DNA from 2 places in the Streptomyces sp. NBC_01775 genome. Region 2 is predicted to be linked to the other one. Evidence: predicted binding sites of a transcription regulator. Region 2 holds the regulator's gene; the other holds the start of a gene.

Region 1 (15,731 bases), 900 kb from region 2:
CGGGCGTCTTCTTGGCGCCCATGATCCCGGCGATCCTGGCGGTGGCGAGCGCGTCCCCCTTGGGCATCCCCTCGCCCCTGAGCAGCTCGATGACGTGGGACGACACCAGCACGCGTCCCGTGGCCCGGGCTGTCCTCGCCGTCACGTCCTTGGCGGAAACATCGACCATCCGGGCAGCCCCGGACGCGTCGACGTGCGTGAGGTGCTGCTGCTGGGGGCTGCTCATCGTTCTCCCGGTCCGGTGCTGTGCCCAGACACGGTACCGGCACGGGCAAGAGCCGGACCCGCTGCCTCAGTCGAGGGGGATGACGGTCACTTCCTCGCCGGAGGCGGCTTCGGCCGTCTTCTCGGGGATGTCGATCAGCGCGTTGGCCTGCGCCAGGGAGGCGATCAGGTGGGAGCTCGCGCCGCCGACGGGCCGTACGGTGCCCATTTCGCCGCTGTCCTGGGGCGGGGTGTAGTCGCCGCGCAGGAACTGCCGCTTCCCCTCCGGGGAGGTCAGCGCGGTCTCGGTCTCCAGGCGGGCGTTTACGGTCCGGCGCCGGACGGGCTCGTACCCCATGAGGGCGCGCAGCGCCGGGCGTACGAACAGTTCGAAGGAGACGTAGGCGCTCACCGGATTGCCGGGAAGAGTGAGGATCGGCGTGCGGTCGGGGCCGATCAGGCCGAAGCCCTGGGGCTTGCCGGGCTGCATGGCCAGGCGCCGGAACTCCACGCCGTCACTCGCGCCGTCCTGGCCCTCCTCGTCCTCGCCGCCGCCGAAGGCGTCGACGCGGGAGAGTGCTTCCTTGACGACGTCGTAGGCGCCGACGCTGACGCCTCCGCTGGTGACGACGAGGTCGGCCCGGATGAGCTGGTCCTCCAGGGTGAAGCGCAGGGTCTCGGCGTCGTCGGCGACGGCGCCGACGCGGTAGGCGATGGCGCCCGCGTCCTGCGCCGCCGAGGTCAGCACGAAGCTGTTGGAGTCGTGGATCTGGCCGGGGCCCAACGACTCCCCGGGAGCGACCAGTTCGCTCCCGGTGGACAGGACGACCACCCGGGGGCGCGGCCGGACCTTGACCGCGCCGCGTCCGATGGCCGCGAGCAGGCCGATCTGCGGGGGCCCGAGGACCGTGTCCGCGGTGAGTGCGACCGTGCCGGCCTTCACGTCGCTTCCCTTGGTGCGCACATGCTGGTGCGGGATGACGGGGCGGTGCACGCGGACCTCGCCCGATGCATCCTCCGGTGCGTCGCTGCGCGCCCGCATGGCATCGGCCGGGCCTTCTCCAGTGCCGCCGTCGGTCCACTCGACGGGGACGACGGCCTCGGCGCCCGGAGGCAGGGGGGCGCCGGTCATGATGCGGGCTGCCTGGCCCGAGGAGATCGACGGCAGGTCCGCGCTGCCCGCCGCGATGTCGCCGATGACGGTGAGCACGGCGGGGAAATCCTCGCTGGCGCCCTGGACATCGGCGATGCGTACGGCGTAGCCGTCCATGGAACTGTTGTCGAAGGGCGGGAGGGCCGCCGGCACGATGACGTCCTCGACCAGGACGCACCCTTGCGCGTCGAGGAGCTTCAGCTCGATGGGGTCCAGGGGACGGATGCTGCGGAGGATGTCCTCCAGATGCTCATCGACCGACCAGGTCTTGCTCAAGACTTACATCTCCTCGCTGACGTAACTGCGCAGCCAGTCCCGGAAGTCCGGGCCCAGGTCCTCACGTTCGCACGCGAGCCTGACGATGGCACGCAGATAGTCGCCCCGGTCACCGGTGTCGTAGCGACGGCCGCGGAAGACGACTCCGTGTACGGGGCCGCCGAGCGAGGTGTCAGAGGCGAGGGACTGGAGGGCGTCGGTGAGCTGGATCTCGCCGCCGCGCCCCGGCTGGGTCTTGCGCAGGACCTCGAAGACGCCGGGGTCGAGGACGTAGCGGCCGATGATCGCGAGGTTGCTGGGGGCCTCGTCCGCCGAGGGCTTCTCCACGAGATCGGAGACCCGGACAACGTCCTGGTCCGAGGTGGGGTGGGCCGCGGCGGCACCGTAGAGGTGGATGCTCTCGGGCTCGACCTCCATGAGCGCGATCACACTGCCGCCGTGCTCCTCCTGGACCTCGATCATCTTGGCGAGGAGAGGGTCGCGGGGGTCGATGAGATCGTCTCCGAGCAGCACCGCGAAGGGCTGGTCGCCCACGTGCGGGGCCGCGCACAGGACCGCGTGGCCGAGGCCGCGCGGGTCGCCCTGACGCACGTAGTGCATGGTGGCCAGGTCGCTGGATTCCTGGACACGGTCGAGCTTGGCGGCGTCTCCCTTGTCGCGGAGCACCTGCTCCAGCTCGTAGTTGCGGTCGAAGTGGTCCTCAAGAGGGCGCTTGTTGCGGCCTGTGACCATCAAGACGTCCGAGAGACCGGCTGTCGCGGCCTCTTCCACCACATACTGGATCGCGGGCTTGTCGACGACAGGGAGCATCTCTTTCGGCGTGGCCTTGGTGGCTGGCAGAAAGCGGGTGCCCAGGCCCGCCGCCGGGATGACAGCTTTGGTGATCCGAGTACGGGTAGTAGTCATATCCCGCACGATAACCGCTGACTTGTACCTGGAAGGTAAGCGCCCACCAAGTTTGTTGCTGTATGCGAACAAGAGAGGGTTTTAGTACCAGATGAGCCAGTCGGCTTCCTCGGACCAGCGTAGTAAGCGGGAGTTGCGGCGCGGTGTCCTCGCGGTGAGGGCCGCCTTGACCGCGGATGACGTACAGGAGTCGGCGCGCTCCCTGGCGCGGCACGTGCTGGAGCTGCCGGAGCTGGCACACGTCACTTCGGTCGCCGCCTACGTCTCGGTCGGTACGGAACCCGGCACCGGGCCGCTCCTGGAGGCGCTGCGCGACCGCGGCGTGTCCGTGCTGCTTCCGCTGCTGCTACCGGACAACGACCTGGACTGGGCGCCGTACGAGGGCCCTGAGACGCTCGTACGGGCCGAACGCGGGCTGCTGGAGCCCTCCGGGCCGAGGCTCGGCCCGGACGCCGTGACCGGGGTCGACGTGGTGCTGCTGCCCGGCCTGGCGGCCGACCGGCGCGGGCTGCGTCTGGGGCGTGGCGCCGGATGCTACGACCGTGTCCTGGCCCGGCTGGCGGCTTCCGGGGCGGGGCCTGTGCGCGCGGTGCTGCTCTACGAGGGCGAACTGCTCGACCACGTGCCCGGCGAGGCGCACGACCGCCCTGTCGGACTGGCGGTCACCCCCGGCGGCGTGCACCGCTTCGGGGGCGACCCGGCCTGAGAGTCCCTCAAAGGGCGGCCTCCGAGGGACTCTCCGGAGTGCGGCCTCAGGGCGTGAGGGCCATCTGGTCCTCGGTGGCCTTGTTGACGGCCTTCTCGCCGTAGGGCCACTTCAGGAGTTCACCCTTGGCCCATTTGTCGGTCTGGTCCGTGTAGTGCTCGTGATAGGCGTGACCGGATGCTCCGGTGAGGTTGATCCACCGGGAGTTGTCCAGGTCGTTCAGGTCGACGACCATCCGCATCGAGGGCACCCAGGTGACGTCGTATCCGCCTGCCGCGTTCCATCCGGTGGCGTTGACGGCGGCCTCGCCCCCGCCGAGGTCCCAGGGGCCCCGGTTGAAGACCCACTGCATGTAGCCGGGGCCCGAGGTGCCGATCGTCTGATGCTTCAGCATCAGCCGGTGCAGCCTGCCCCAGCTCCAGGTGTTGATGTCCTTGCCGAGCTTGGAGGTCAGCTCCCAGCGGGCGTCCTTCATGGCGTGCGCCAGCAGGTCGTCACGGTTCTTGTCGCCGTCGCGCCGCAGGGTGCCCTGGGTCTTCCACCACTCGCTGTCCGGATGCTTCACCAGTTTGCGAACCACCTCGAACCAGCGGTCGCCGCCGTCCGGCTGCGCCGTGTCGGCCGGGCGCTGCCCGCACTCGCGCACCAGGCGGGCGTTGCCGTCCAGGTCGTCGAGCGGACCGGACTCGTCGGAGGGTGCCACGTTCAGGCAGTCGCCCTTGACGCGCAGCTCCTTGGGGAGCTTGTTGCCGAAGGCGAGCATGAGGAGGTTGCGCCATACCGCGTTGAAGTAGGCGGCGGGGGCCGAGTCGGAGTCCTGGGTGTAGTCCCAGCCCTCCAGCAGTTCCTGCGCCTCGCGTACGTACTTGTCGTCGACCTCGATCTTCAACAGGTAGGGCACCAGCAGCTTGGCGATCTCGCTGCTGTTGTCCATCTGCATCGTCTCCATGTCGCCCATGGAGATCTTGCCGCCGTCCTTGATCTTCGACTGGATGAGGTCGTTGATCCGCTGGCTGCGCGCCCCGTAGCCCCAGTCGTCCGTCAGCAGGTAGGGGTATTTCTCGCGGTCCACGACGGCCTGGTTGGCGGTCACGATGTAGCCGCGCGACGGGTTGTACTCCCAGGGCAGGGAGCGCTGCGGGATGTACCCCTTCCACCGGTAGCGCCTGTCCCAGCCGGGTGCGGGGTAGCGCCCGTCGCCGGCGCCGCGCACCGGGATGCGGCCGGGTGCCTGGTATCCGATGTTGCCCTTGGTGTCGGCGTAGATGAGGTTCTGCGAGGGGACGGCGAAGCCGCTGGCGGCCTCGCGGAACTCCTTGAAGTTGCTCGCCTTGTTGAGCTTGAAGACGGAGTCCATGGTCTTGGAGGGCTCCAGGGCCGTCCATCTCAGCGACACCGCGTAGCCGTCGCCCCTGTCGGGTGCCGCGTTGCCGACGGGGGCCTCGTCACCGACCTTGCGCAGTTCCTTGTCGCGGTCGGAGACGATCGGCCCGTTGTTGGTCTCCCGCACGGTGATCTTGCGGCTCTTGCCGCCGGCGACCTTGATGGTCTCCTGCCGGGTGCGGTAGGGCACTTCCTTGCCGTCGTACAGGTACTTGCCGTCCTTGACCTTCTCCAGGTACAGGTCGGTCACGTCGGCGCCGAGGTTGGTCAGACCCCAGGAGATGTCCCGGTTGTGGCCGATGACGACTCCCGGCATGCCGGAGAAGGTGAAACCGGAGGCGTCGTAGGGGCAGGAGGCGTCGACGGTGCGGCAGTGCAGGCCCATCTGGTACCAGACCGAGGGCAGTTGCGGCGCCAGGTGCGGGTCGTTGGCGAGCAGAGGCTTGCCGGTGGTCGTGTATTTCCCGGAGACCACCCAGGAGTTGGAGCCGATCCCGCTGCCGTTGGGCCCGAGCAGACCGGGGATCTCGTCCAGCTTCTTGGCGACGGTGTCGAGTTGGGTGCCGGCACCCTGAGCGGCTTGTCCGGCGCCCTGAGCGCCGTTCCCGGCACTCCGGGCCCCGGGAGCCGGGGCGTCCCCCCCGGTGCCCGTGGAGGGCCCCTGCGAGCCTGTGCGGGACCGGGGGGCGCCGGGTCCCCCAGTCCCTCCTGCCCCGCCCCGGGAGCCGGGAGTGTCCTTGGCCTTCGGGTCGAACTTCTTGGTGGCCGGGTCCACCGCGCCCTTGTCGACGACGGGCTTGTTCCGGTCGTAGGGGTAGCTCGGGTACAGATCCTCGATCTGCTTCTTGGTCAGCCGGCTGGACATCAGCGCTCTGTCGGTCTCGTCCGACATGTTGCCGCGCAGGTCCCAGGCCATCGCCTTGAGCCAGGCCACGGAGTCGACCGGTGTCCAGGAGTGCGGCTTGTAGCCGTCGCCCTCCAGGTCGAGTGCCGCGTACTCGGCGGAGAGCGCCGAGCCCTTGTGGTTCTTGAGGTAGGCGTTGACACCCGCCGAGTAGGCCTTGAGGAAGTCCCTGGTCTTGGCCGGGAGTTGCTTGTACTCCTTCTCCGCGACCTCGCGCCATCCGAGCGTGCGCAAGAAGGCGTCGGTCTCCACCTGGCTGTCGCCGAACATCTCCGACAGACGCCCGGCGGTCATGTGGCGGCGTACGTCCATCTCCCAGAAGCGGTCCTGGGCCTGGACATAACCCTGAGCCAGGAAGAGGTCCTCGGCCTTGTCCGCGTAGATCTGGGGGATTCCGCTTCCGTCCCGCTTCACGCTCACCGGGGCGGCGAGGCCCTTGAGTTTGAGCGAGCCCGTCGTCTGCGGGAAGGAGTCGCGGACGGTACTGACGCCCCAGTAGGTCCCGCCTCCGATGCCTGCCACAAGCAGCAGCACGACTGCGATCACGATCAGACGGGCGCGTCGCGAGGTCTTCTTGGCGGGCATCGCTGTCCTTCGAGGGGGCAGGGCGGACCTTGGGCTGGGTGGCGGACGGGATCGATCCGTACGGAGCAACCATAGGACGACCTTCGGCGCGCCCGGACAGCGAGTCGCCAACTGCGGATCTCCGGGGTGGGCATATTCAAGCGATGGTAAATTGTTAGCTACCCAAACGAACTAGAGGTTCGGGGACAACTGTCCGGAAGCGGTGGGTCAGCCATGGGCAGGGCGTTAAGAATCCGTTAGGAAGACATCAGGAGGCCGTCAGAACGACCCGCACCGCCGCCGCCGTACCCCACGTGCCCGCCACCGGGTTCCCCGTCCGCCCCACCCGGACGCAGCCCTATGGCGGACCGGCCCACGGCCAACTCCCAAGAGCACACCGGATACACGCCGAACCGCACGGACCGCGCCCACCAGACACCGGCCGTGCACCGAGGAGAGAAGCCCCCGGAAGAGAGGACCGCGCCCTGACCGTCGACAGCCTCAACCAACTACTGCTCTTCAGCGCCCTCGTCCTGCTCGTCGCCGTCGCGGCCGTCCGCCTCTCCTCCCGCAGCGGGCTCCCCAGCCTGCTGATCTACCTCGGGATAGGCGTGGCCATAGGGCAGGACGGAATCGGATTCGGCTTCTCGGATGCCGAGCTGACCCAGGTTCTCGGATACGCCGCCCTTGTGGTGATCCTCGCCGAGGGCGGGCTCAGTACGAAATGGCGCGACATCCGACCTTCTGTCCCGGCGGCTGCCGTGCTGTCGACGTTCGGCGTCGGCGTGAGCGTCACCGTCACCGCCCTCGCGGCCCACTACCTGGTAGGGCTTCACTGGCAGGCGTCGCTCCTGATGGGCGCCGTGGTCTCCTCGACGGACGCCGCGGCGGTCTTCTCAGTGCTGCGCAAGGTGCCACTCCCCCGGCGGCTCACCGGAGTGCTGGAGGCCGAGTCCGGCTTCAACGACGCACCCGTCGTGCTCCTGGTCGTCACCTTCTCCTCGCTCGACGCCCTGCACCACCCCTGGTACTTCCTGGCCGGCGAGATCGTCATGGAACTGGCCATCGGCCTCCTGGTGGGACTGGTTGTGGGCAAGCTGGGTGAGTTGGGAATGCGCCATGTGGCACTGCCCGCCTCCGGCCTCTACCCGATCGCCGTACTGGCGCTGTGCGTGCTCGCGTACGCCGGGGGCGCCCTGGCGCACGGATCCGGATTCCTGGCGGTCTACGTCGCGGCGCTCATCCTCGGCAACGGAAAACTGCCGCACCGTCCCGCGGTGCGCGGCTTCGCGGACGGCATGGCCTGGATAGCGCAGATCGGACTGTTCGTCCTGCTGGGCCTGCTCGTCACTCCGCACGACCTGTGGAAGGACTTCTGGCCGGCCATGCTGATCGGGCTGGCACTGACCCTGGTCGCGCGCCCGCTTTCGGTCTTCCTCTGCCTGGAGCGGTTCCGCATCTCCTGGCAGGACAAGGTGCTGCTGTCCTGGGCAGGGCTGCGCGGCGCGGTGCCCATCGTGCTGGCGACCATCCCGATGGTCGCCGATGTCTCCGGAAGCCAGCGCATTTTCAACATCGTCTTCGTGCTGGTCGTCGTCTTCACCGTCCTCCAGGGCCCCAGCCTGCCCTGGCTCGCGCAGAAGCTGCGGCTGAACGAGGCGGACGAGGCGGAGGACGTCGACATCGAATCGGCGCCCCTGGAGCGGCTGCGGGGCCATCTGCTGTCCGTCTCCATCCCGGAGTCCTCCCGGATGCACGGCGTAGAAGTGGCCGAACTGCGCCTTCCCACGGGTGCGGCCGTCACCCTGGTGGTACGCGGCGGGACGAGCTTCGTCCCCTCGCCCACAACAGTGCTGCGCCACGGCGACGAACTGCTGGTGGTCGCGACGAACGAGGTCCGGGACGCCGCGGAGCGCCGCCTGCTGTCGGTCAGCCGGGGCGGCAAGCTCGCCGGATGGCTGGGCACGGGCGGGAGTACGGCTCTGCGGGGGTAGCTGCCGGGTCGAGGCGGGGCGGCCCGGAGTGGAGTGGAGTGGTCCGGCGTGGCCCGGGGTGGTCCGGTGTGGCTCAGGCCCTGCCGGGCCGCCGTCCCGGGCCCTCCGGCTCGCTTTACCCAAGCCTGACCAGAGCGGTTATCCTCATAACGGAAAGATTCACCCCAACTCTGTCTGAAGCAGAGCTGGCGCGACCGCTCGGCGGCCACGGTCCGACTGCCCACCCCGCAACGGACCGGGTATCTACCCCGGTCATGCGCGAGAGGACAGCTCTCGGCGCGTCACCGTGACACGCGCCACCAGGCGGCAGAAAGGCCCGGCCGTGGAAGCCCCGGCCACCACGACTGACGACGCGCGCCCCGACCGGCGCTCCCCCGAACGCCCCGGATACGGACACCTCCTGCGCACAGAAGGCGCCTGGTCCTTCCTCCTTCCCGGTTTTCTGGCCAGACAGCCCTTCGCGATGCTCACCATCGGCATCGTCCTGCTGGTGGAACACACCTCCGGCTCGTTCGGGCTGGCCGGGGCCGTGTCGGCCACGGCCGGCATTTCCATGGCCCTCATCGCGCCGCAGAGCGGCAAGCTCGCCGACCGCTTCGGCCAGGGCGCGGTGCTGGTGCCGCAGGTGTTCCTGCACGCGCTTGCCGTCGGCGTTCTGATCACGGTGGCGCTCCTGGACGCCCCCCTGTGGGTCTTGTTCGCGGCAACCGTCCCCGCCGGAGCCACCGCGCCGCAGATCAGTCCCATGGTGCGGTCCCGCTGGGCGGCGCGCCTGCGGGGCTCGCCCCTGATGAACACGGCTGCGGCCTTCGAGTCGGTGACGGACGAGTTCACGTTCGTCGTCGGACCGGTGCTGGCGACAGCGCTGTGCACCGGGGTTCATCCGGCTGCCGGACTGATCGCGGAGGCCACGGTCTCCCTCCTGGGAGGGCTGGTCTTCGCCGCGCAGCGCCGTACCCAGCCCGTCCCGGCCCGGGCCGGCCTCGCCCGGCGTCGGGGACCCGGCGAGGACGGCGAAGACCTCAAGGGGGCGAAGGGTTCCGTCGCACCGGATGAAGCCGGTTCTCCGGCGTCCGCGCTGGCCGTGCCCGGTACGCGGGTGCTGATCGCCGCCGTACTCGGCATCGGAATGGTCTTCGGCGGAATGCAGGTCTCCCTGACGGCGTTCACCGAGTCGACAGGGCAGCCGGGCATCAACGGCGTCATGTACGGCGTCTTCGCTGCGGGCAACATGCTGGCGGCGGTCGCCGTGGGCACCATCCGGTGGAAGCGCGGGCCGCAATCCCGGCTGCTGATTGCCTACCCCGCTCTCGTGGCGGCAGCGGCGCTGATGGCGGTGGCGTCGCAGCTGGGGCCGTGGACGGCGCTGCTGGGCGCGCTCGGAATGCTGACCGGACTGTGTGTGGCGCCGTGCATGATCACCTGTTTCACGCTGATCGAGACGCTGGTGCCCGCAGGAGCGCGTACCGAGGCGTTCACCTGGCTGACCGGAGCCATCGCGCTGGGCCAGGCCGCCGGTTCGACGGTGGCGGGCCAATTGGCGGACCGTGCGGGAGCCGTCACCGGATTCCTCGCCCCTTTCGCCGGAACAGGCTTGGCGCTCCTTGTGCTGCTGGCCTTCCGGAAGGCGCTCCGTTCCCCGGACAGCGGGCGGGTGGCGGCGCGTGGGCTGGGTCACCGAACGGCGGTCCCGGTGGACTGACGCGCGGGAATACTGCACTATGGACCGTCGTTAGCACTCAACGAGTGAGAGTGCCAGGAGGAAGAACGTGCCGACGTACCAGTACCAGTGCACCGAGTGCCGCGAGGGCCTCGAAGTGGTGCAGAAGTTCACGGACGACTCGCTGACCGTGTGCCCGAACTGCGAGGGGCGCCTCAAGAAGGTCTTCTCGGCCGTCGGCATCGTCTTCAAGGGCTCCGGCTTCTACCGCAACGACAGCCGCAGCTCCTCATCGAGCAGCAGCCCTGCCCCGGCCGGCTCCTCCTCGGACTCGTCCGCCAAGAACAGCGACTCCAAGGGCTCGGATTCCTCGTCCTCCTCGTCCACCTCGGACTCGTCCTCGTCCAGCTCCTCCTCTTCGGAGTCGAAGTCCTCGGGGAAGAGTGAGAGCAAGAGCACTCCGAAGGCGAGCACGTCGGCCTGAGACCGGCCCTGACGCCCCTCACGGCCCCCTGCCAGGGGGGCCTACGCGCCCCTTTAGGGTGACGGCATGAGCGAACAGGCAGAGATCGGCGTCATCGGCGGATCCGGCTTCTACTCCTTCCTCGACGACGTGACCGAGGTCACAGTAGAAACGCCGTACGGACCTCCGAGCGACTCCCTCTTCCTTGGTGAGACCGGCGGCCGGCGGGTGGCCTTCCTCCCCCGGCACGGGCGCGGCCACCACCTGCCGCCCAACCGCATCAACTACCGCGCCAACCTGTGGGCGCTGCGCTCCGTGGGAGTACGCCAGGTCGTCGCGCCCTGCGCTGTCGGCGGCCTCCGGCCCCAGTACGGACCAGGCACGCTTGTGATCCCCGACCAACTCGTGGACCGCACGAAGTCGCGGGTCCAGACCTACTTCGACGGCGAGCCGCTGCCCGACGGCAGCGTGCCCCAGGTCATCCACGTCACCTTCGCCGATCCGTACTGCGAGACGGGCCGCCAGGCTGCCCTGCGTGCGGCGCGGGGACAGGGCTGGGAAGCGGTCGACGGGGGCGCGATGTGTGTGATCGAGGGCCCTCGCTTCTCCACGCGCGCCGAGTCGCTCTGGCATGCCGCGCAGGGCTGGTCGGTGGTGGGCATGACGGGCCACCCCGAGGCGATCCTGGCCCGGGAGCTGGAGCTGTGCTACTCCTCGCTGGCGCTGGTCACGGATCTGGACGCGGGGGCGGAGACCGGCGAGGGCGTCTCCCACGAGGAGGTGCTGCGGGTCTTCGGCGAGAACGTGGGCCGCCTGCGCGATGTCCTCTTCGACGCGGTGCGCGAACTGCCCACCGCCGACGAACGCAAGTGCGCCTGCGGTGCGGCACTGGGCGGGCAGGAGCCGGGCTTCACACTGCCCTGAGACTCTCAGGACGTCGGGGGCTTGAGGGCGCTTGGGCCTGCGGCCTGGGGCCTGGGCTCGCGAGCCGCCGGGGGCCGGGCTGCGGTGAACCGCGGGGGTCCATGGGGCGGAAGCCCGCGGGGCGTGGGGGCCCGTGGGGCGTGGGGGCCCGTGGTGAGGCGTGGGGCCCGTGGGGCGTGGAGCGGCCATTCTGGGGTGCGGAGGGACACGTTCGGGTGGCGGGGTTATCCACAAAAGCCACGCCGTCCACAGATCTCAGGGCCCGTCAGCGGGATTTCGCAGGCGAGGGCAATCTAGCCACAGAAGGCCGTGACCAGGCGGTACTTCACCTGTGATGGCTGGTGGTGAGCGCTGTGCCCCGATCCCGAAGCTCTTTTCCGTCCCGTACGTCCCTCTCCGCGCCTGTCCCCGGGTTCCCGCCCGTGCGGGCGGGACGGGGCAGCCGCAGGTCGCGCCGCCGAGGCGCGCCGGCCCCCCGGCGGCGGGTGCTGTCAGCCGGGCTGGCGGTCTGTGCCGCGGGAATCGCGGTCGCCGTCCCCGACAGCGGCACGGCGCGGGAGAGCGAGCCCCGGCGGGCGGACGGGCGCGGGCCTGCCAGTGAGAGATCTGTCACGCCTCAACCGTCGGATCCGGCTGCGGTATCCGCCCCGGTCCGGATCTCCGACGCGGCCACGGTCCGTCTGCTGAGCCCTGGCGACCGGATCGATGTGCTGGCGAGCGAATCCAAGAACGCTTCGGCACGGATGGTGGCCAGAAGTGTCCGAGTGGTCCAGGTGCCGAAGTCCAGCGACACTGTCACGGGCGATGAAGCCGATGGTGCGCTGATCGTGGTTGCCGTGACCCGGCGGACGGCGACGGCCCTCGCGGGTGCCGCGGCGGAATCCCGGCTGGCGGTGACGCTGTGCTGAGCCGTGACCGCTCCCGACCTCCTTGTGGCCCCTGTTCTCGGGGGTGCGCATGCCGTCAGCGCCGTTCGCACACGTTCCACGGTGTGCGTGCCACCCGCTTCCCGCCCGTCGTCGTCAGCACCGTCAGGTTGTGGAAGAGGCAGTTCGTTGAGCAACGAGAAAACCCCCGAGAAAAACGGCATCCTGACCGGGTTCAGGGAGTTCCTGATGCGCGGCAACGTGGTCGAGCTGGCCGTTGCCGTTGTCGTAGGAACGGCCTTCAGCAAGATCGTGGATGCCGTCGTCAAGGGGTTCATCAACCCGTTGGTGGGGGCCGTCGGCACACAGGACCTGGACAAGTACAACTCGTGTCTCAAGGGCCCGTGCTCGATCGACAGCAGCGGCGAGGCAAAGGGCGTCGTACTGAACTGGGGCCCGGTCCTCAGCGCCACGCTGACGTTCATGATCACGGCGGCTGTCGTCTACTTCCTCATGATCCTGCCCATGAACAAGTACAAGGAGCGGCAAGCCGCCAAGGCAGGCCCGGTCGAGGTCCCCAAGACCGAGATCGAGCTGCTCACGGAGATCCGCGACGTGCTGGTCGCGCAGCGCACCGGCGAGCCCGGGAGCGATGGCTCCACACCGGCCTCCGCACCGGCCTCCGCCTCGCCCGAGAGCGGCTCGGACGCGTCGGTGGCACGGCAGCGCGACGGGGGCGTCAGTACGGACAAGTAGCGCGAGGGCGCCCGAGGGCCTCCGGAGCGCCAGGCGGCAGGCGGAGCGGGGTTGTCGCGGCCGTGTATTCACGCCTCGGGGCCGTGTGGGAGTGGCTCATGAGGACGGCGAGGCGGCGGCTGAGCCGGGTGGGAATCCTGCACGGGGCGGCGCCCCGGAGCCGGGTGGCACGCCTGAGTCCGAGCCGGGCGGTGTGCCGCTTTCGGGTGGTGGATGGTGCTGCGCGGTGGCCCTGGGGCCGCAGGGGCTGCAAGGCTTTGCCGTGGCGCCGGGTTCAGATGTGGTGGGGCGGCTTCTCGGCGAGAAAGCGCGCGAGGTCCGACTCCTCGCCCCCGGCGCCGCCCGTTCCCTCGCCCCAGCCCTGGTCGGTGTCGTCGGATGACGGCCGGCTCAGCGGGTCGTCGAAATCCAGCGAGGCGGCAGCGTCCCGCCGCCGCTTCTGCCTGCCGGGGGACTGCGGATCGACGCTCATGCCTCAAGCGTACGACCACCGAACCGACTGCCTGGTATCCATGCTTCATGGATACTCACGACGCTCAGGGAACGCGTGCTCCGAGGGACGCGCTGACCGACGTGCCCGGTCTGCGCGTGGGTCACGCGCAGCGGACGGACGACGGTTGGCTGACGGGCACGACAGTGGTGCTGACCCCCGAGAACGGCGCCGTCGCAGGGGTGGACGCCCGGGGTGGGGCGCCGGGCACCCGCGAGACCGACGCCCTGGATCCGAAGAACATAGTGGAGCGGATCCACGCCGTCGTCCTCAGCGGCGGAAGCGCGTTCGGTCTCGACGCGGCCTCAGGTGTGATGGCCTGGCTGGAGGAACAGAGCCGCGGCGTACGGGTCGGCCCGGACCCCTCGCAGGTGGTGCCGGTGGTGCCGGCGGCGGTCATCTTCGATCTGGGGCGCGGGGGCCGCTGGAAAGCAAGGCCGGACGCGAGTCTGGGCAGGAAAGCGGTGGAGGAGGCGGCGGCCACCGCACCCGGGGCACCGGTGGCGGAAGGCTGTGTGGGTGCCGGGACGGGGGCGGTCGTCGGCGGGCTCAAGGGCGGAATCGGCACCGCCAGCACGACACTGCCCTCCGGCGCGGTCGTCGGCGTCCTGGTCGCACTCAACGCCGCGGGCTCGGCGACAGATCCCGCCACGGGCGCCCTCTACGGCGAACTGACGGGTGGCGTTCCGCGGATCCCGACGGAGGACGAGCACGCCGAGGCGGAAATGCTGCTGGCGGAGGCGCGGGAGGAGACCGGCCGGCGGACGGCGGGATCGCTGCGGCCGACCCTCAACACGACGCTGGCGGTGGTGGCGACCGACGCGTCCCTCACCCGCCCGCAGGCGCAGCGCCTGGCGGGCAGCGCGCACGACGGGCTGGCCCGGGCGGTGCGTCCGATCCATCTGATGCACGACGGGGACGCCGTCTTCGCGCTGTCGACGGGGGAACGGCAACCGGTCGAGGGGGAGTTCAACGACGTGCTGGCGGCGGGGGCCGACGTGGTGACCCGGGCGGTGGTGAAGGCAGTCCGCGCGGCGGAGGGCGTGGACGGGCCGGGCGGCGTCTTCCCCTCGTACCGCGACCTTTACGGCGAGGTGCCGCCGGATCCTTACGCCGAGGACTTCCCGGAGGACGGCCCGGCCGACTGACCTCGGCAGGCCTGCTGGGCCGGCCAGTTCGGCGCGGATGCCCGCCGGTGTGCCGGTCGTCCGCGCGGGCGGGCCTGGCGACGCCCCGTACTCGCAGGACGGGGCCGCCACCAGGCGGGCCGGGCGGGGACGACGGTTCAGGCCGCCGTGGGAACGCGTGTCTCTTCGCTCTTCTCAGAGGCTGTGCCCTGTGGCTTGGCAGCCGTTTTGCGGGCGCCCTTGAGCAGCACGGTCAGACCGGCGGTGACGATGGTCCCGGCGGCGATGGCGACGAGGTAGAGCAGCGGGGAGCCGATCAGCGGCACCACGAAGATGCCGCCGTGCGGGGCCCTGAGCGTGCTTCCGAAAGCCATCGAGAGCGCACCGGTGACCGCGCCGCCCGCCATGGAGGCAGGGATGACGCGCAGCGGGTCGGCGGCGGCGAACGGGATGGCGCCCTCGGTGATGAAGGAGGCGCCCAACACCCAGGCGGCCTTGCCGTTCTCCCGCTCGGTCTTGGTGAAGAGCCCGCCGCGCACTGTCGTGGCGAGGGCCATGCCCAGGGGCGGCACCATTCCGGCGCCCATGGCGGCTGCCATCACCATCAGGCTGCCGTTGCCGGGGTCGGCGCTGGCGATGCCGCCGGTGGCGAAGGCATAGGCGACCTTGTTGACCGGGCCGCCCAGGTCGAAGCACATCATCAGGCCGATCAGCAGACCCAGCAGGATGGCGTTGGTGCCGGTGAGCCCGCCGAGCCAGTCGGTCATGGCCTTCTGCGCGGTGGCGATGGGCTTGCCGATCACGACGAACATCAGCGCCCCGACGATCGCCGAGGAGATCAGGGGGATGACGACGACCGGCATGATGCCGCGCAGCACGGGCGGGATGCTGACCTTCTGGATGGCCATGACCAGTGCACCGGCGAGCAGTCCGGCCACCAGGCCGCCGAGGAAGCCCGCTTCGATCTGCACGGCGACCGCGCCGCCCACGAAGCCGGGCACCAGCCCGGGCCGGTCCGCCATGCCGTAGGCGATGTATCCGGCGAGGACAGGCACGAGGAAGCTGAAGGCGAGCCCGCCGACCTGGTTGAGGAGCGCGGCCCAGCTGTGGACCTCGGTCCACACGAAGTGGTCGGCGACGGACTTGGCGTCGGCGATCTCGTAGCCGCCGATGGCGAAGGAGAGCGCGATCAGCAGTCCGCCGGCCGCGACGAACGGCACCATGTAGCTGACGCCGGTCATCAGCCAGGTGCGCAGCCGGGTACCGAAGCTGTCTCCTGGTGCCCCGCCGCTGTCCATGGGTGCGGTGGTCGAAACGGCGGCGGTGACGTCGCCCCGCTCGGCCTTGGCACGGGC
Region 2 (15,731 bases):
TGCTTCCAGTCGGTACCGCGCGGCACCCGGGGCCATCCGGCGATGCCGACGGACGAGGGTTTCACGGCCTCCCAGATGTCGATGTACGGATGGCCGACGACCAGCACATCGCCCGCACCGTCCCCCGCGACCTCCGCCGCGATACGGGACTCCTTCGAACCGGGCACGAGGTGGTCCACCAGGACGCCCAAACGGGCATCAGGGCCCGGCGAGAACGCCTCGACGATGGCGGGCAGGTCATCGACGCCCTCCAGGTACTCGACGACGACGCCCTCGATGCGCAGGTCGTCGCCCCACACCTTCTCGACCAGCTCGGCGTCGTGCCGTCCCTCGACGTAGATGCGGCCCGCGCGGGCCACCCGGGCGCGGGCGCCGGGTACGGCGAGGGAGCCGGAGGCGGTCAGGCGCGGGCCCGAGGGGGCCGTGGCGGAGGCGGCTGCGCCCGGACGGACCAGGGTCACCGTCCGGCCCTCCAGCAGGAAGCCGCGCGGGGCCATGGGGAAGACGCGGTGCTTGCCGAAGCGGTCCTCCAGGGTGACCGTCGGGCCCTCGGCGGTTTTCTCGCACCGGATGACCGCACCGCAGAATCCGGTCGTGACCTCCTCCACCACCAGATCCCGGTCGGCGGGCACCTCGGGCACCGGCTGCTTCCGCTTCCACGGAGGGGTGAGGTCGGGGCTGTCGTAGCGGCTGCGCATGGGCACATTCTGCTATGCGGCCCGTGCGCCTGCGCGGAATCCGGGGCTATCCGGTCCAGGACTCGAACCGGCGCGCCAGTGACTCGCGTTGTGCGCGGACGAACGCGGCGTCCACCAGCGCGCCGTGCCCCGGCACGTACACCGCGTCCTCGCCGCCCAGCGCCAGCAGCCGGTCCAGCGCCTCCGGCCAGCGGGCCGGGTGCGCGTCCGGGCCCGCCTGGGGCTCGCCGGACTCCTCCACCAGGTCCCCGCAGAAGACGACGTCGGGCGAGCCCGGCACCAGCACCGCCAGGTCGTGCCCGGAGTGTCCGGGGCCGAGGTTGGCGAGGACGGCCTCGCGCCCGCCCAGGGGCAGGGTCAGCTCGCCGCAGACCGGATGGTGCGGCGGTACGAGGACGTCGGCCGCCTCCGCCGCCTCGTCCTCCAGGAGGCCGTGCGCCACGGCGTCGTCGCGCAGCGACTCGGCCTGCCGGACGAGAAGTTCGCCGACGCCGACGGCGCCGTACACCTGAGCGCCGGAGAAGGCGGCCGTGCCGAAGACGTGGTCGAAGTGCGGGTGGGTCAGCACGATCCGGGTCGCCGGGCGGCCCAGCAGGGCCCGTACGTCCGCGCGGATCCCGGCGCCCTCGCGCAGGGAGGAGCCGGTGTCGATGACCAGCACCTCGTCCTCGCCCCCGACCGCGCCCACCGTCGCGTCCCACTGCGGCAGCCTGCGGCGGACCACACCCGGTGCGATCCGCTCCCAGTCCGCGAGGGGAGCGGACGGATCCCGCCCCGCGTCTTCCCGATCCGGCTCCATACGACGACGCTAACGGCACAGGGCCGGCAACGCCTGCCCCCGGGCCCCGCGCGGTACGGTCGAGCCAGCTCGATCGGGCGGCCCTTGCCCTGGCTGTGGCGACCGGCCGTACACTGGCACAGGGATCCTGGCACTCCCGAACGGAGAGTGCCAGGGACGGAATCCAGAACCGCGGCCGGACGGGAGGTGTGCGTCATGCTCAGCGAGCGCCGTCTTGAGGTGCTCCGCGCCATCGTCCAGGACTACGTCGGCACGGAGGAGCCCGTGGGCTCCAAGGCCCTCACCGAGCGGCACAATCTCCAGGTCTCCCCCGCCACGGTCCGTAACGACATGGCGGCGCTGGAGGACGAGGGCTTCATCGCCCAGCCGCACACCAGCGCGGGCCGTATCCCCACCGACAAGGGGTACCGCCTCTTCGTCGACAAGCTCGCCGGAGTCAAGCCGCTGTCCTCGCCGGAGCGGCGCGCCATCCAGAACTTCCTCGACGGCGCCGTCGACCTCGACGACGTCGTGGGGCGCACGGTCCGCCTCCTGGCCCAGCTCACGCGGCAGGTCGCCGTCGTGCAGTACCCCTCGCTGACCCGTTCGACGGTGCGGCACGTGGAGCTGCTGGCGCTGGCCCCGGCGCGGCTGATGCTGGTGCTGATCACCGACACCGGCCGGGTCGAGCAGCGCCTGATCGACTGCCCGGCGCCGATCGGTGAGACGGTGCTCGCCGACCTGCGCGCGCGGCTCAACAGCCGCGTGGTGGGCCAGCGTTTCACCGAGGTCCCCTCCCTGGTGCAGGATCTTCCCGAGTCGTTCGACGCGGACGACCGGGGCACGATCTCGGCCGTGCTGGCGACCTTGCTGGAGACCCTGGTCGAGGAGACCGAGGAGCGGCTGATGATCGGCGGCACCGCCAATCTCACCCGCTTCGGACACGACTTCCCGCTGACCATCCGCCCCGTCCTGGAGGCGCTGGAGGAGCAGGTCGTTCTGCTGAAGCTGCTCGGGGAGGCCAAGGACCCGGGTATGACCGTACGAATCGGGCATGAGAACCAGCATGAGGGACTGAGTTCCACATCGGTCGTCTCGGTCGGCTACGGTTCGGGCGACGAAGCAGTCGCCAAACTTGGCGTGGTCGGACCGACCCGCATGGACTACCCCGGAACGATGGGAGCTGTACGCGCAGTGGCACGGTACGTCGGACAGATCCTCGCGGAGTCGTAAGTGGCGACGGATTATTACGCGGTCCTCGGCGTGCAGCGCGACGCCTCGCAGGACGAAATCAAGAAGGCCTTCCGCAGGCTCGCACGCGAGCTGCACCCGGACGTCAATCCGGACCCGAAGACCCAGGAGCGGTTCAAGGAGATCAACACCGCTTACGAGGTGCTCTCCGACCCGCAGAAGAAGCAGGTCTACGACCTCGGCGGCGACCCGGCCTCGGGCGCGGCGGGCGGCGCCGGAGGGTTCGGCGGCGGCTTCGGCAACTTCAGCGACATCATGGACGCCTTCTTCGGCACCGCCTCGCAGCGCGGCCCGCGCTCGCGCACGCGCCGGGGCCAGGACGCCATGATCCGGCTGGACATCGACCTGGACGAGGCGGCGTTCGGCACCACCAAGGACATCCAGGTGGACACCGCCGTCGTCTGCGGTACGTGCAGCGGCGAGGGCGCGGCGCCCGGCACCTCGGCGCAGACCTGTGACATGTGCCGCGGTCGCGGCGAGGTCTCCCAGGTCACCCGCTCCTTCCTGGGCCAGGTCATGACCTCGCGCCCGTGTCCTCAGTGCCAGGGCTTCGGCACGGTCGTGCCCACCCCCTGTCCGGAGTGCGCGGGCGACGGCCGGGTGCGCTCGCGGCGCAGCCTGACCGTGAAGATCCCCGCGGGCGTGGACAACGGCACCCGTATCCAGCTCGGAGGCGAGGGCGAGGTCGGCCCCGGCGGCGGCCCGGCGGGCGACCTGTACGTGGAGATCCACGAGACCCCGCACTCCACCTTCCAGCGGCGCGGTGACGACCTGCACTGCACGGTCACCATCCCCATGACGGCGGCGGCCCTCGGCACGAAGGTGCCGCTGGAGACGCTGGACGGCATGGAAGAGATCGACATCCGCCCCGGCACCCAGTCCGGCCAGTCGGTCCCGCTCCACGAGCGCGGCATCACGCATCTGCGCGGCGGCGGCCGGGGCCAGCTGATCGTCCACGTCGAGGTCACCACCCCCACCAAGCTGGAGCCCGAGCAGGAGGAACTGCTCCGGCGCCTGTCGAAACTGCGCGGCGAGGAACGGCCCACCGGCCAGTTTCAGCCGGGACAGCAGGGGCTGTTCTCCCGCCTGAAGGACGCCTTCAACGGGCGTTGAGGGCTGGGGCCGGTTCCTCGGCCGGGGGTCCGGGGGTTGTCCCCCGGGGGGTGCTGTAGCGGGCGTTGAGGGCTGGGAGTCGGTTCCTCGGCCGGGGGTCCGGGGGTTGTCCCCCGGGGGCGCCGTAACGGGTGTTGAGTGGGCCCTGGGCCGCCTCGGTGCTGGTGACGCGGCGTGCAGGGGGCGTAGAGGAGCGTGACAGGATAAGGCCCATGTCCACCTCGTTGCCTACGCTCTCCGAGCTGACCGAGTATCCCGTCATCCAGGCACCGATGGCCGGCGGCGTCTCCCGCCCCGAGCTGGCCGCGGCCGTCAGCGAGGCGGGCGGTCTGGGCTTTCTCGCCGGCGGGTACAAGACGCCGGACGCGATGTACAAGGAGATCAGACAGCTGCGCCGGCTCACGAGGCGGGGCTTCGGCGTCAACCTCTTCATGCCCCAGCCGAGCACGGCGGACCCGGCGGCGGTCGAGGTCTACCGCGAGCAGCTCGCGGGCGAGGTCACCTGGTACGAGACGGAGCTGGGCGACACCGAGGGCGGCACGGACGACGCGTACGAGGGGAAGCTGGCGATCCTCTACGAGGACCCCGTCCCCGTCGTCTCCTTCCAGTTCGGCTGCCCCTCGCGCCGCGTGCTGGAGCGCTTCGAGAAGGTGGGCACCTACACCATGGTCACCGCGACCACCGTCGCCGAGGCACAGACCGCGCAGTGGGCGGGCGCGCACGCCGTGTGCCTCCAGGGCATAGAGGCCGGCGGCCACCAGGGCACGCACCGTGACGACCCGCAGGCCGACGCCTCGGTGGGGGGCATCGGGCTGCTCTCGCTGGTGACGCAGGTCAAGGAGTCCGTACAGCTGCCGATCGTCGCCTCGGGCGGGCTGATGCGCGGCGGCCAGATCGCCGCCGTGCTGGCGGCGGGCGCGAGCGCCGCCCAGTTGGGGACGGCCTTTCTGGTCACCACCGAATCGGGTGCCAACCCGCTGCACAAACAGGCCATGACCAACCCGCTGTTCACCCGCACCGAGCTGACCCGCGCCTTCTCGGGGCGCCCGGCGCGCGGCCTGGTGAACCGTTTCATGCGCGAGCACGGTCCGTACGCCCCGGCCGCCTACCCCCAGATCCACTATCTGACCGCCGGGCTGCGCAAGGCGGCGGCCAAGGCGGGCGACCCGCAGGCGATGGCCCTGTGGGCGGGCCAAGGACACCGGCTGGCACGGGAGTTGCCCGCGGCGCAGCTCGTCGAGGTGCTCGCGGCCGAACTCTCCGTCGCGCGCGAGGGAATGTCCCCGCGCGGCGGTGCGGAGGGTGGACGCGAATGACGGCGCCGGTCTTCCTCACCGACCCGGGGCGGCTCACGGGCCTGGCCCCGGGCGATGTCGCGTGGCTGGACGGTCCGGAGGGGCGGCACGCCGTCACTGTGAAGCGGATGCGTCCTGGCGAGGAGATCGTCCTCGCGGACGGCGCGGGGATCGGGGTCAGCGCCACCGTGGTCTCCGTCGAGGGCAAGGACCAGCTCAGGGCCGAGGTCGTCACCACGCGTACAGAGGCGGAGCCGCGCCCCCGGATCACCGTCGTCCAGGCGCTGCCGAAGGGGGACCGGGGTGAGTTGGCCGTCGAGACCATGACGGAGACCGGAGTGGACGCGGTCGTGCCGTGGAGGGCCTCGCGCTGTGTCACGCAGTGGAAGGGTGAACGCGGGGAGAAGGCGCTTGCCAAGTGGCGTGCAGCCGCACGTGAGGCGGGCAAACAGTCCCGGCGGCTGCGCTTTCCCGGGATCGCGGAGCCGGCCGCCACCTCGGATGTGGGTCGGCTGCTCGCCGACGCCGCCTTCGCGGGGGTGCTGCACGAGGAGGCCTCCGGGCGCCTGGCGACGGCGCCACTCCCTTCGGACGGCGACATCGTGCTGGTCGTCGGGCCCGAGGGCGGGATTTCGCCGGCGGAGCTGACCGTCTTCGAGGAAGCGGGCGCCGACGTGTACAAGCTGGGCCCGAGCGTGCTGCGTACGTCGACGGCGGGGACAGCGGCGGCTGCCGTACTGCTGGCGCGGTCCGGCCGCTGGTCCTGAGCCGGCGCCGCGGCGGGGTCGTACGGAGCGTCTCCGTCCCGAAAAGATGGGGAAAAGGGGGCTTTCCGCGGGGCCCTCGCGGTGGGACGCTGCCGAGTATGGGGAGGAATCGGCGATTAGCGAGCGGGGCCCTCGCCGCTGTGGCGGCGATCGGCCTGGCCACCGCGTGCGATCCGAACGCCACGGGGGCTCTCAACTCGGCAGCGGTGGCCGTCACCACGGACCAGGTCGGCACCGAGGCCCTCGAACGCGCGGGCATCAAGGTGCGGTGGATGAGCTGTACGGCGCAGATGGGCACCCGACCGGGAGCCACGTCCCCGGCGAACGCCGAGGCGGGGCGGACCCGGCAGGTGGCGAAGGTCGCCTGCGAGGGCGAGACCACCAGCCGTACGAAGCTCACGCTCAGGGGGAAGGTCACCGAGGAGCGCGACGGGCACTGTGTGCGCGGGGCCCTCACGGCGAAGGCCGGGACCAGGACGCTCTTCCGCGCGAACGTGCTCGGCAACTGCGACGAGAAGCCCGGCGGTTCGCGGCCTCCCTCCCGGACGAAGGAGCCGACGGCGCGCCCCACCGTCACCCGTACGGTGTCGCCGCCGGGCAGCGAGCGGCCCACCTCGCGGCCCCCGGCCACCCCGCCGGTGACGGTGACCGTGACCAGCAGCCCTGATCCGCCGCCGTCCGAGCCCTCACCCGATCCCTCGCCCACCTGCCGGTGCGGCTCGCCTGAGCACAAGGCCGCGCGCGCGGACCGGTAGCATCCCGTCCATGGCTGGAGAACCCCAGGCGGACTGCCTGTTCTGCAAGATCGTGGCGGGCGAGGTGCCGGCGACGGTGGTCCGGGACACCGAGACGACCGTCGCCTTCCGGGACATCAACCCGCAGGCCCCCACCCACATCCTGGTGATCCCCAAGGCGCACTACCCGGACGCCGTCTCTCTCGCCGCGGCCTCGCCGCAGCTGATGGCGGACGTGGTGCGCGAGACGGGGGAGGTCGCGGCGCAGGAGAAGATCGTCCCCGGCGACGGCGGCCCGGGGACGGGATACCGCGTCGTGTTCAACACGGGCTCCGGCGCCGGCCAGACCGTCTTCCACGCGCACGCGCATGTACTCGGAGGCCGCGGCCTCGAATGGCCCCCCGGATAACCGGCGTTGTCCACACGAGAGCTGGTGGTGCTGGGCACCGCGAGTCAGGTACCGACCCGGCAGCGTAATCACAACGGGTATGTCCTGCTGTGGGACGGGGAGGGCATTCTCTTCGACCCGGGCGAGGGCAGCCAGCGGCAGATGGCGCACACCTCCGTGGCCGCGCACGACCTCACCCGGATCTGTGTGACGCACTTCCACGGCGACCACTGCCTCGGCCTGCCCGGCGTCATCCAGCACCTGAGCCTCGATCAGGTGCCGCACACCGTCACGGCGCACTACCCCGCCGCGGGGCAGCCCTACTTCGCACGGATGCGGCACGCGACGCCGTTCCACGAGACGGCCGTGTTGCGCGAGGCACCCGTGCACAGCTCCGGTGTGCTCGCGGGCGGCCCCGGCGACCCGGAGGGGAGCGCGCTGCCCTTCACCCTGGAGGCCGTCGAACTCTCGCACCGTATCGAGACGTTCGGATACCGGCTGACCGAGCCCGACGCGCGCCGGATACTGCCCGCCCTGCTCGCGGAGCGCGGGATCGCGGGGCCGGACGTGGGCCGCCTCCAGCGGGAGGGGGAGCTGCGGGGCGTGCGGCTGGAAGAGGTCAGCGAGCCGCGCAGGGGGCAGCGCTTCGCCTTCGTCATGGACACCCGGCTGTGCGACGGGGTGTACGCGCTGGCCGAGGGCTGCGACCTGCTCGTGATCGAGTCCACGTTCCTGCACGCCGAGGCCGAACTCGCGGACAGCCACGGGCATCTCACCGCGTACCAGGCCGGCCGCGTCGCCGCCGAGTGCGGGGTGCGGCACCTGGTGCTGACCCACTTCTCCCAGCGCTACACCGACGCCTCCGCCTTCGGTACCGAGGCGCGTGCCGCGGGGTACGAGGGAGAGCTGACGGTCGCCGAGGACCTCACCCGGATCCCGGTGCCCAAACGGCGGTGACGGCGCCGAACCGGGTGGCAGGTGACGGCGCCGAACCGGGTGGCAGCGGGCCGCGACGCCCTCAGCCCATCACCTCGATGAAGCGCTCCAGGCCGATGTTGCCGCCCGAGATGACGACGCCCACCCGCTCGGGCGGGTTCTCCACCCGGCCGGACAGCAGGGCCGCCAGCCCGGTGGCGCCGCTGGGCTCCACCAGCATCTTCAGCCGCTCGAAGGCGAAGCGCATCGCCGAGCGGATCTCGTCGTCGCCGACCAGCACCACACTCTCCACCAGCCGCTGGTTGACCGGGAAGGTCAGCTCGCCCGGGGTGGACGCGGCCTGGCCGTCGGCGAGGCCGCGCGGCACCTCGATCCGCACCCGGTGCCCGGCAGCCAGCGAGCGGGCCGTGTCGTCGCCGTCCGCCGGCTCGACGCCGACCATCCGGATGCCGGGCCGCAGCCCCGTCGCCGCCGTCGCGCAGCCCGCCATGAGCCCGCCGCCGCCCACCGGCACCACCAGCGCGTCCAGGTCGGGGACCTCCTCCAGCAGCTCCAGCGCCGTCGTGCCCTGGCCGGCCATGGTGTGCGGGTGGTCGAAGGGCGGGATGACGGCCAGGCCGCCTTCCTCGGCGATCTTCTCGCCGATCGCGACCCGGTCTTCCGTGTAGCGGTCGTAGGTGACGACCCGCGCTCCGTATCCCTCCGTCGCCACCCGCTTGGCCACCGGCGCGTCCTCGGGCATCACGATCACCGCGCTGGAGCCCAGCTCGCGCGCGGCGAGCGCCACGGCCTGCGCGTGGTTCCCGGAGGAGTAGGCCACCACGCCCCGGGCCAGCTGCTCGGCGGAGAGCTGGGCCAGGGAGTTGTAGGCGCCGCGGAACTTGAAGGCGCCTATCCGCTGGAAGTTCTCACACTTGAGGAAGACCTCGCGGCCCACGAGCCCGTCGAGGGTGCGGGAGCGGACGACGGGGGTGCGGTGTACGGCACCTTCGATGCGCGCCGCGGCGGCACGTACGTCGTCGAGGGTGATCACGGGAGAAGCGGATTCGGCGTGGGAACCGGCGACGCCGGCGGAGTCGGTGGTCATTTCGCGAACGTATCCCACCGGCCCGGGGCCGGGCGACGGAATACGTCCCGGTCAAGGGCGTGCGGCCGGCCCTCAGCCCTGGAGCCCCAGCGCTGGGAGCCCAGCGCTGGGAGCCCCGAGCCAGCAAGCCCCCGGCCAGCAGCCCCGGGGCTAGAAGCCGAGCCTGCGCAGCTGCTTGGGGTCGCGCTGCCAGTCCTTGGCGACCTTCACGTGCAGGTCGAGGTAGACCGGTGTGCCCAGCAACGCCTCGATGTGCTTGCGCGAGGAGCTGCCGACCTCCTTGAGCCGCCGGCCCTTGGGCCCGATGACGATGCCCTTCTGGCTCGGGCGTTCGATGAAGATGTTGGCGTGCACATCCAGCAGCGGCCGGTCGGCGGGGCGGTCCTCGCGCGGCAGCATCTCCTCGACCACGACCGCGATCGAGTGCGGCAGCTCGTCCCGTACGCCCTCCAGCGCCGCCTCGCGGATCAGCTCGGCGACCATGACCTGCTCGGGCTCGTCCGTCAGGTCGCCGTCCGGGTACAGCGGCGGGCCCTCGGGCAGCAGCGGGGCCAGCAGGTCGGCCAGGAGTCCCACCTGGGAGCCCTCGGTGGCCGACACCGGGATGATCTCGGCCCATTCGATGCCCAGCTCCTTGCCGAGCTGGTCGACGGCCATCAGCTGCCTGGCGAGCGCGTCACCCGGCACCAGGTCGGACTTGGTGATGACGGCGACCTTGGGCGTGCGCTTCTTCAGCCCGGCCAGCTCGGCGGCGATGAAGCGGTCGCCCGGGCCGAGCTTCTGGTCGGCGGGGAGGCAGAAGCCGATGACGTCGACCTCGGCCCAGGTGGTGCGTACCACGTCGTTGAGCCGCTCGCCCAGCAGCGTGCGCGGCTTGTGCAGCCCGGGGGTGTCCACGAGCACGAGCTGCGCCTCGGGCCGGTGCACGATGCCGCGCACCGTGTGCCGGGTGGTCTGCGGCCGGTTGGAGGTGATCGCGACCTTCGTGCCCACCAGCGCGTTGGTCAGCGTCGACTTGCCCGCGTTGGGGCGGCCGACGAAGCAGGCGAAGCCCGACCGGTGCGGGGCCTCGGCCGGTGCGCGGCCTTCGGTGTCGCTGGCGGAGGCGGAGGATGCGTTCATGCCGCCCATTGTCCCCGATCCGGGGGGGCGCCCCGGCCCCCGCCCGTCGAAGCGGCGGCCCGCAGCCCCCGCAGCCCCCCGCAGACCTGGCGGGTCAGCCCGCCGTCACCGTCGAGCGGTGTGTTCCGTCCGGTCCGGCAAGCAGCACCGGTGCGGCGGGGCCGCCCAGGTCGCGCACCGTGGCCAGGTCCTCGTCCGGCACCCGCCCGGCCTCGGAGACCACCGCCGCGGCCTCCAGCGACTTCGCTCCCGAGGCCACCGCCATCGCCACGGCCGTGCGCAGCGCGGACAGCTGGAGCGAGGGCAGCTCGACCGACCCCGCCACGTACGTACGCCCCGTCTCGTCGCGCACGGCGGCGCCCTCGGGGACGGCGTTGCGGGCGCGGGCGCTGCGCGCCAGCGTGAGGATCTTGCGGTCTTCCGGGTCCAGGTCCGGACCGTCGCTGCTGTGCTCACTCATGACGGTGAGCATATGCGGTGCTCTTCGGGCCTCCTCAGCCCGCCACCTCGTGCGTGCTCGCCCCCGCCGTCTCGTCCGGGCTCAGCCCGCCACCTGACGCATGGTCGCGCGGCGTACCTCGGGCTCGGACAGCCGCTGGAGCTTCTCGGCCGTGCCGGTGCCCGGGACGGGGTTGTGCAGTACGAGCTTGAGGTCGGGGCGGGCGGGGACCTGGAGCGTCGTCGACTCGAAGTGCAGCGCGCCCACCACCGGATGGTCCAGCTCCTTGCGCAGCTGGCCGGGCCTGCGCACATCGCCCTGCGCCCACAGCGTCCTGAACTCCTCGCTGCTGTTCAGCAGCTCGTCGAGCAGGATCTGGAAGCCCTCGTCCTGCGGCCACTCGGCGAGCGAGGCCCGCAGCTGGCCCACGACGTTCGGTGCGTTGCGCTCCCAGCTCATGGCGCGGGCGCGGTAGCGGTCGTCGCAGAAGAAGTTGAGGATGCAGTTGTCCTGCTCCTCGATGCCCATCGTCAGCCGGGCCGTCTCGTTGAGCCCCACGGCGTTCCAGTACGGGTCCAGGATGTGCGCCGGGTAGGGCAGCCAGCTGTCGATCAGTCGCTGCATGCCGTCGCACAGATAGTCGCGGTCGTACTCGGACTCGGGCAGCGGCGGGTTGAGCCCCGAGAGGATGTACAGGTGCCGCCGCTCGGTGCCGTTCATCCGCAGCACCCGCGCGACAGCGTCCAGGACCTGCGGGGAGACGGTGATGTCCCGCCCCTGCTCCAGCCACTGGTACCAGGAGGCTCCCACGCCCGCGAGGACGGCGACCTCCTCGCGGCGCAGGCCGGGCGTACGCCTCCTCGGTCCTCCTTGGGGCAGCCCCGCCTCGGCGGGGGAGACCCGGGCACGGCGCGAGCGCAAGAACGCGCTCAGCTCCCGTCCCCGGTCCGACTTGGGTGTATGTGTCCTCGCGGGACCGGTCACGCTGTTCCCCCTCTTTGCTCGTGGCACGAGCGTCCTGACTGGTGGTGCGACCACCACGATAAACAGCGGCTCCCCACGATCTGTTCCGCGCCAGCAGTCTCTTGTGCATGCCAAGCGCCACTTCAACCACTGCTTCCGCGCCTGCTTCCGGGTCCGCTTCCGGGTCCGCCTCCGCGCCTCCGCGGGCGTCCTCGCGGGCGTCCTCGAAGACGGACACCTCCACCCGCTTCACACCGCGCGAGACCCTGGTACTCGTGGTGCTCTGCGCCTCGCAGTTCCTGGTCGCGCTGGACTTCTCCGTACTCAACGTCGCCCTGCCCGTGCTCGGCCCCGACCTGGGCCTGGGCGAGGCCGGGCTCCAGTGGGCGGTGACCGCCTTCGCGCTGCCCACCGGCAGCTTCCTGCTGCTCTTCGGCCGCCTCGGCGACCAGCTCGGCCGCCGTCGTACGTTCCTGGCGGGCCTGGCCCTGTTCACCGTCGCCTCGGTGATAGCGGCCACAGGCGTGAACGCCGCGCTCTTCCTCGCCGGCCGCGCCCTCCAGGGCCTCGGCGCCGCGGCGCTCGTACCCACCGGCATGGCGCTGATCACCACCTCCTTCGCCGAAGGCCCCAAGCGCACCAAGGCCCTCAGCATCAACGGCTCCTTGATGGCGCTCGGCTTCACCGTCGGCATGGTCCTCGGCGGCGTGCTCACCGACACCCTCGGCTGGCGCTCGACCATGGGGCTGCTCGGCGTCGGCGGCGTCCTGGTGCTGCTGGCGGCACCCCGGCTGCTGACCGAGAGCTGGGGAGAGCGCACCCGCCTGGACGTACCGGGCGCGCTGGCGGTGACGGGCGGGCTGTTCGGCATCGTCTACGGCCTGTCCACCGCGGCCGAGGAGGGCTTCACCCGGCCCGACGTGCTGATCGCGCTGCTGGCGGGCGTCGCGCTGCTCGCCGTGTTCATCCGGGTGGAGGCCCGCAGCCCGGAGCCGCTGCTGCCGCTGTGGATGCTGCGCCGCCCGAACGTGGCCTTCGGCAATCTGGCCGGGCTCGCCACCGTGTCGATGATGACCGCCGTGGTCTTCCTCATGACGCTCTACCTGCAAGACCTGCTCGGCGTCACCGCGCTCGTGACCGGGCTGATCTTCGGAGTGCAGGGCCTGGCCTCCATCGCGGGCGGCGCCCTCGCCCCGCGCCTGGCCCGCCGTATGGGCACCTCGCGCACCCTCGCGCTGGGTCTCCTGGGACAGGCAGTGCTGACCGCCGCGCTGCTGGGCATCGGCCCGGACTCGGGGGTGTGGCTGGTCGTGGTGGGTCTGGCGCTGGCCAGCGCGCTGCACCTGGTGGCCGTCGTCTCCTATGGAGTGACGGCGACCTCGGGCCTGGCCGACGAGGACCAGGGCCGCGCGACCTCGCTGGTCACCAGCGCGATGCAGGTGGGCATGGCCCTTGGTATCCCGCTGCTGAGCGCCCTGTCCGTCGGCTGGGCCGGGACGCTGCGCGAGGGCGGGGTCTCGGCGGACGAGGCCACGCTGGGCGGCATCCGGCTGGGTGTGGGCGCAGACGTCGTCGTCCTGCTGGCCGTCGGCGCACTCGTCGCCCTCACCCTGGGCCGCCGCAGGACGGTGCCGCAGGGCGCCGGGAGCTGAGGGCGCCGCTGAGGGCCCCGGGAGCTGAGGGTGCGGGGCGCGGCTGCGGCACGGCTCCCGTGCGCCGGGCCGGGCAGGCCGGGTGTCAGCCGCCCTGCTCGGCGGGCACCGTGGGGGAGGGAGTCTTCCCGGCCGTCGCCTCCTGGAGGCGCCTGAGCGCGGCCTTCGCCGCGTCGGCCGTCAGCTTCTCGTCGCCCTCGCCGGCGGAGAGCACGGCGAGCCCCGTGGTGCTCTGCCCGGCGCGGGCCAGCACCAGGTCCAAGGCGACGTCCGAGCCGTCGGCCGGTCCGCCCTTGGCCTTGCCGCGCAGCTCGGCGCCCAGGCTGTCCTCGCCCAGGAACGAGCCCTTCAGCGCCGAGACCGTGAAGTCGATCACGACCGAGTTGTTCTTGGTGCTGAACTTCGTGCAGCTGTCGCGCACGCTCTTGAAGGTGCTCATGGCCCGGATCGCGGCGGTGCCGTCGTACGAGGCGACGTCGCCGGCGAGGTAGGGGCCCTTCTCGCCCTTGGCGTAGTCGCGCGCCGCGTCGGTCCTCGCCTCGCGGTCGGCGAGGTCGCCGCCGAGCGCGTTGAACAGCTGCTTGCAGTTCCGGTCGCGGGTGCTCAGGTCGTCGGGGGCGTCACCGGCCAAGGTGGTGTCGTCCAGGTCGGCGGCCTTCCACCCGGCGGGCAGGTTGCCCGGCGCGAGCAGGGCGCTGGTGGCCTGCCGCTCGGTGAGCCGGCCCTTGCCGCCGGAGGGCGAGCCCGACGGGGCGCCGGACTCCTCCGGAGCCGAAGCCGAGGCCGAGGGCGAGGGCGAGTCCCCGCCCGGTCCGGAACCCGACTCCTCGTCGTCGCCGCACCCCGCGGCGGACAGCAGCAGGGCGGCGGCCAGCGCGGTGGCGGCGTATGGGCGGCGGGCGTGGAACACGGCGGTGTGCCTCTCGACGGCGGTCTTCCCGGACCCCCAGCTTCAGCTTCGGCACCCGCTTCGGCACCCCGCCATGCCCCCTCGACACCCGAACAGGTGACGGACGGACCGGGCGGGGCTCAGCCGCGGTCGAGCAACAGCCGCTCCGCGCGCGGGAGTTTGGCCACGACCAGGTCGTAGGAGTCCTCGATCATCTCGCGCACCATCCGGTCCGACAGACTGCCGTCGAGCGTGACCGTGTTCCAGTGCCGCTTGTTGAGATGCCAGCCCGCGCGGATGGCCGGATGCGCCTCGCGCAGCCGTACCGCGATCTCCGGCTCGCACTTCAGGCTCACCCGGAGCGGGCTCTCGTCCAGCGAGCTGAACGAGAAGATCTTCTCCTTGACCTTGAACGTGGAAAGCTCCGGGTTGCCGGGAAAGGGAAAGTCCTCCCAGGCACCGTTCAGTTCGAGACAGGTCGCTCTCAGCTCGTCGGGCGTCATGGGCCCAGCGTAGGTCCGCGACGCCCAGCACCCGCGCCCAGCACGCGCACCCAGCTCCCAGTACCCGTTCCCAGTGCCCGTTCCCAGCGCCCGCGTCCAGCACGCGCACCCAGCGTCACCCCCGGAGCCGGACGGACACTTGACTTCGAGTGAACTCCAGCCGCTAGCCTCCGCGCCGGAGGAGAGGGGGAGCGATGCGACGCTTCGAGGGACGGGTGGCGTTCGTCACCGGGGGTGGGCACGGCATCGGGGCGGCGGTGGCCCGACGGCTGGCCGACGAGGGCGCGGCCGTCGCTGTGACCGACATCGACACCGACGCCGCCGGACAGGTGGCACAGGAGCTGACGGAGCGGGGGGACCGGCCGCCGCGTACCACTGCGACGTGACGCGGCGCGACACGGTCGACGGCGCCGTGGCGGAAGCGGCGCGGCGGTTCGGGCGGCTCGACGTCCTGGCCCACACGGTGGGCCACAATCTGGCCGGGCTCGCGGAGGAGGAACCGACCGACGAACAGTGGGCCCGGCAGTACGACTTCACCCTCACCGGCACGGTGCGCTGCGTGCGCGCGGCCTTGCCGAAGTTCGCCGAGACGGGCGGCGGAGCGGTGGTGCTGGTCGGCTCGATGAGCGGGCTGGTGGCCTTCGGTACCGATCCGTACGCGGCGGCGAAGGCGGCGCTGGGCAACCTCGTCCGCAACCTGGCGGCCCGGCACGGACCGGACGGCGTGCGGGTCAACATGGTCGTGCCGGGGACGGTGGCCACCCGGGTGTGGGACGACCGGCCCGGGGCCCTCGACGAGCTGAGCCGGCTGTATCCGCTGCGGCGGGTCGGGCAGCCGGAGGACATCGCCGCCGCCATGGCGTTTCTCGCCTCCGACGACGCCGCGTGGATCACCGGCGTCGCCCTGCCGGTCGAAGGCGGAATCCTGACCGGCCCGGGCCACCTCATCGGCTGAACGTGCGGGCCGGGGCACTACGGTCTGTCCGGCGGATCTTTCTGTTGCCCTCTTTCCTGGTGCCGAGCAGGGGCTGCCCCTGGCTGCGCTTTGCAGAGCGCGGGTGCTTTTCGGGCTGGTCTCGCAGTTCCCCGCGCCCCTTCCGGGTTCGCCCCGGTGCC

Evidence for each region. The regulator HrcA, encoded in region 2, represses chaperone genes, less so after heat shock. The targets are predictions, from matches to a motif close to TTNGCACTCNGNNNNNCNGAGTGCNAA.
Region 1: a site for HrcA is predicted at 9,823-9,849, ahead of OHB04_RS24370 (FmdB family zinc ribbon protein). Genes of this name have one in related genera too.

What each region holds. Positions count from the first base shown of each region.
Region 1 is NZ_CP109104.1:5,438,442-5,454,172, reverse strand. Features, by position in the region: gene moaC (cyclic pyranopterin monophosphate synthase MoaC) at 1-226, opposite strand, end outside; gene glp (molybdotransferase-like divisome protein Glp) at 293-1,633, opposite strand; gene galU (UTP--glucose-1-phosphate uridylyltransferase GalU) at 1,637-2,539, opposite strand; gene OHB04_RS24390 (5-formyltetrahydrofolate cyclo-ligase) at 2,631-3,245, shown strand; gene OHB04_RS24385 (penicillin acylase family protein) at 3,292-6,117, opposite strand; gene OHB04_RS24380 (potassium/proton antiporter) at 6,582-8,090, shown strand; gene OHB04_RS24375 (MFS transporter) at 8,413-9,792, shown strand; gene OHB04_RS24370 (FmdB family zinc ribbon protein) at 9,911-10,234, shown strand; gene OHB04_RS24365 (S-methyl-5'-thioadenosine phosphorylase) at 10,301-11,137, shown strand; gene OHB04_RS24360 (RcpC/CpaB family pilus assembly protein) at 11,479-12,045, shown strand; gene mscL (large conductance mechanosensitive channel protein MscL) at 12,193-12,759, shown strand; gene OHB04_RS24350 (hypothetical protein) at 13,034-13,231, opposite strand; gene OHB04_RS24345 (P1 family peptidase) at 13,279-14,397, shown strand; gene OHB04_RS24340 (PTS fructose transporter subunit IIABC) at 14,535-15,731, opposite strand, start outside.
Region 2 is NZ_CP109104.1:6,341,523-6,357,253, forward strand. Features, by position in the region: gene OHB04_RS28145 (DUF3097 domain-containing protein) at 1-698, opposite strand, end outside; gene OHB04_RS28150 (MBL fold metallo-hydrolase) at 745-1,497, opposite strand; gene hrcA (heat-inducible transcriptional repressor HrcA) at 1,693-2,709, shown strand; gene dnaJ (molecular chaperone DnaJ) at 2,710-3,840, shown strand; gene OHB04_RS28165 (nitronate monooxygenase) at 4,053-5,156, shown strand; gene OHB04_RS28170 (16S rRNA (uracil(1498)-N(3))-methyltransferase) at 5,153-5,902, shown strand; gene OHB04_RS28175 (hypothetical protein) at 6,043-6,657, shown strand; gene OHB04_RS28180 (histidine triad nucleotide-binding protein) at 6,668-7,045, shown strand; gene OHB04_RS28185 (ribonuclease Z) at 7,052-7,981, shown strand; gene OHB04_RS28190 (pyridoxal-phosphate dependent enzyme) at 8,043-9,047, opposite strand; gene era (GTPase Era) at 9,198-10,169, opposite strand; gene OHB04_RS28200 (cytidine deaminase) at 10,264-10,641, opposite strand; gene OHB04_RS28205 (helix-turn-helix transcriptional regulator) at 10,711-11,592, opposite strand; gene OHB04_RS28210 (MFS transporter) at 11,700-13,223, shown strand; gene OHB04_RS28215 (hypothetical protein) at 13,309-14,133, opposite strand; gene OHB04_RS28220 (MmcQ/YjbR family DNA-binding protein) at 14,253-14,615, opposite strand; partial or broken gene OHB04_RS28225 (SDR family NAD(P)-dependent oxidoreductase) at 14,810-15,570, shown strand.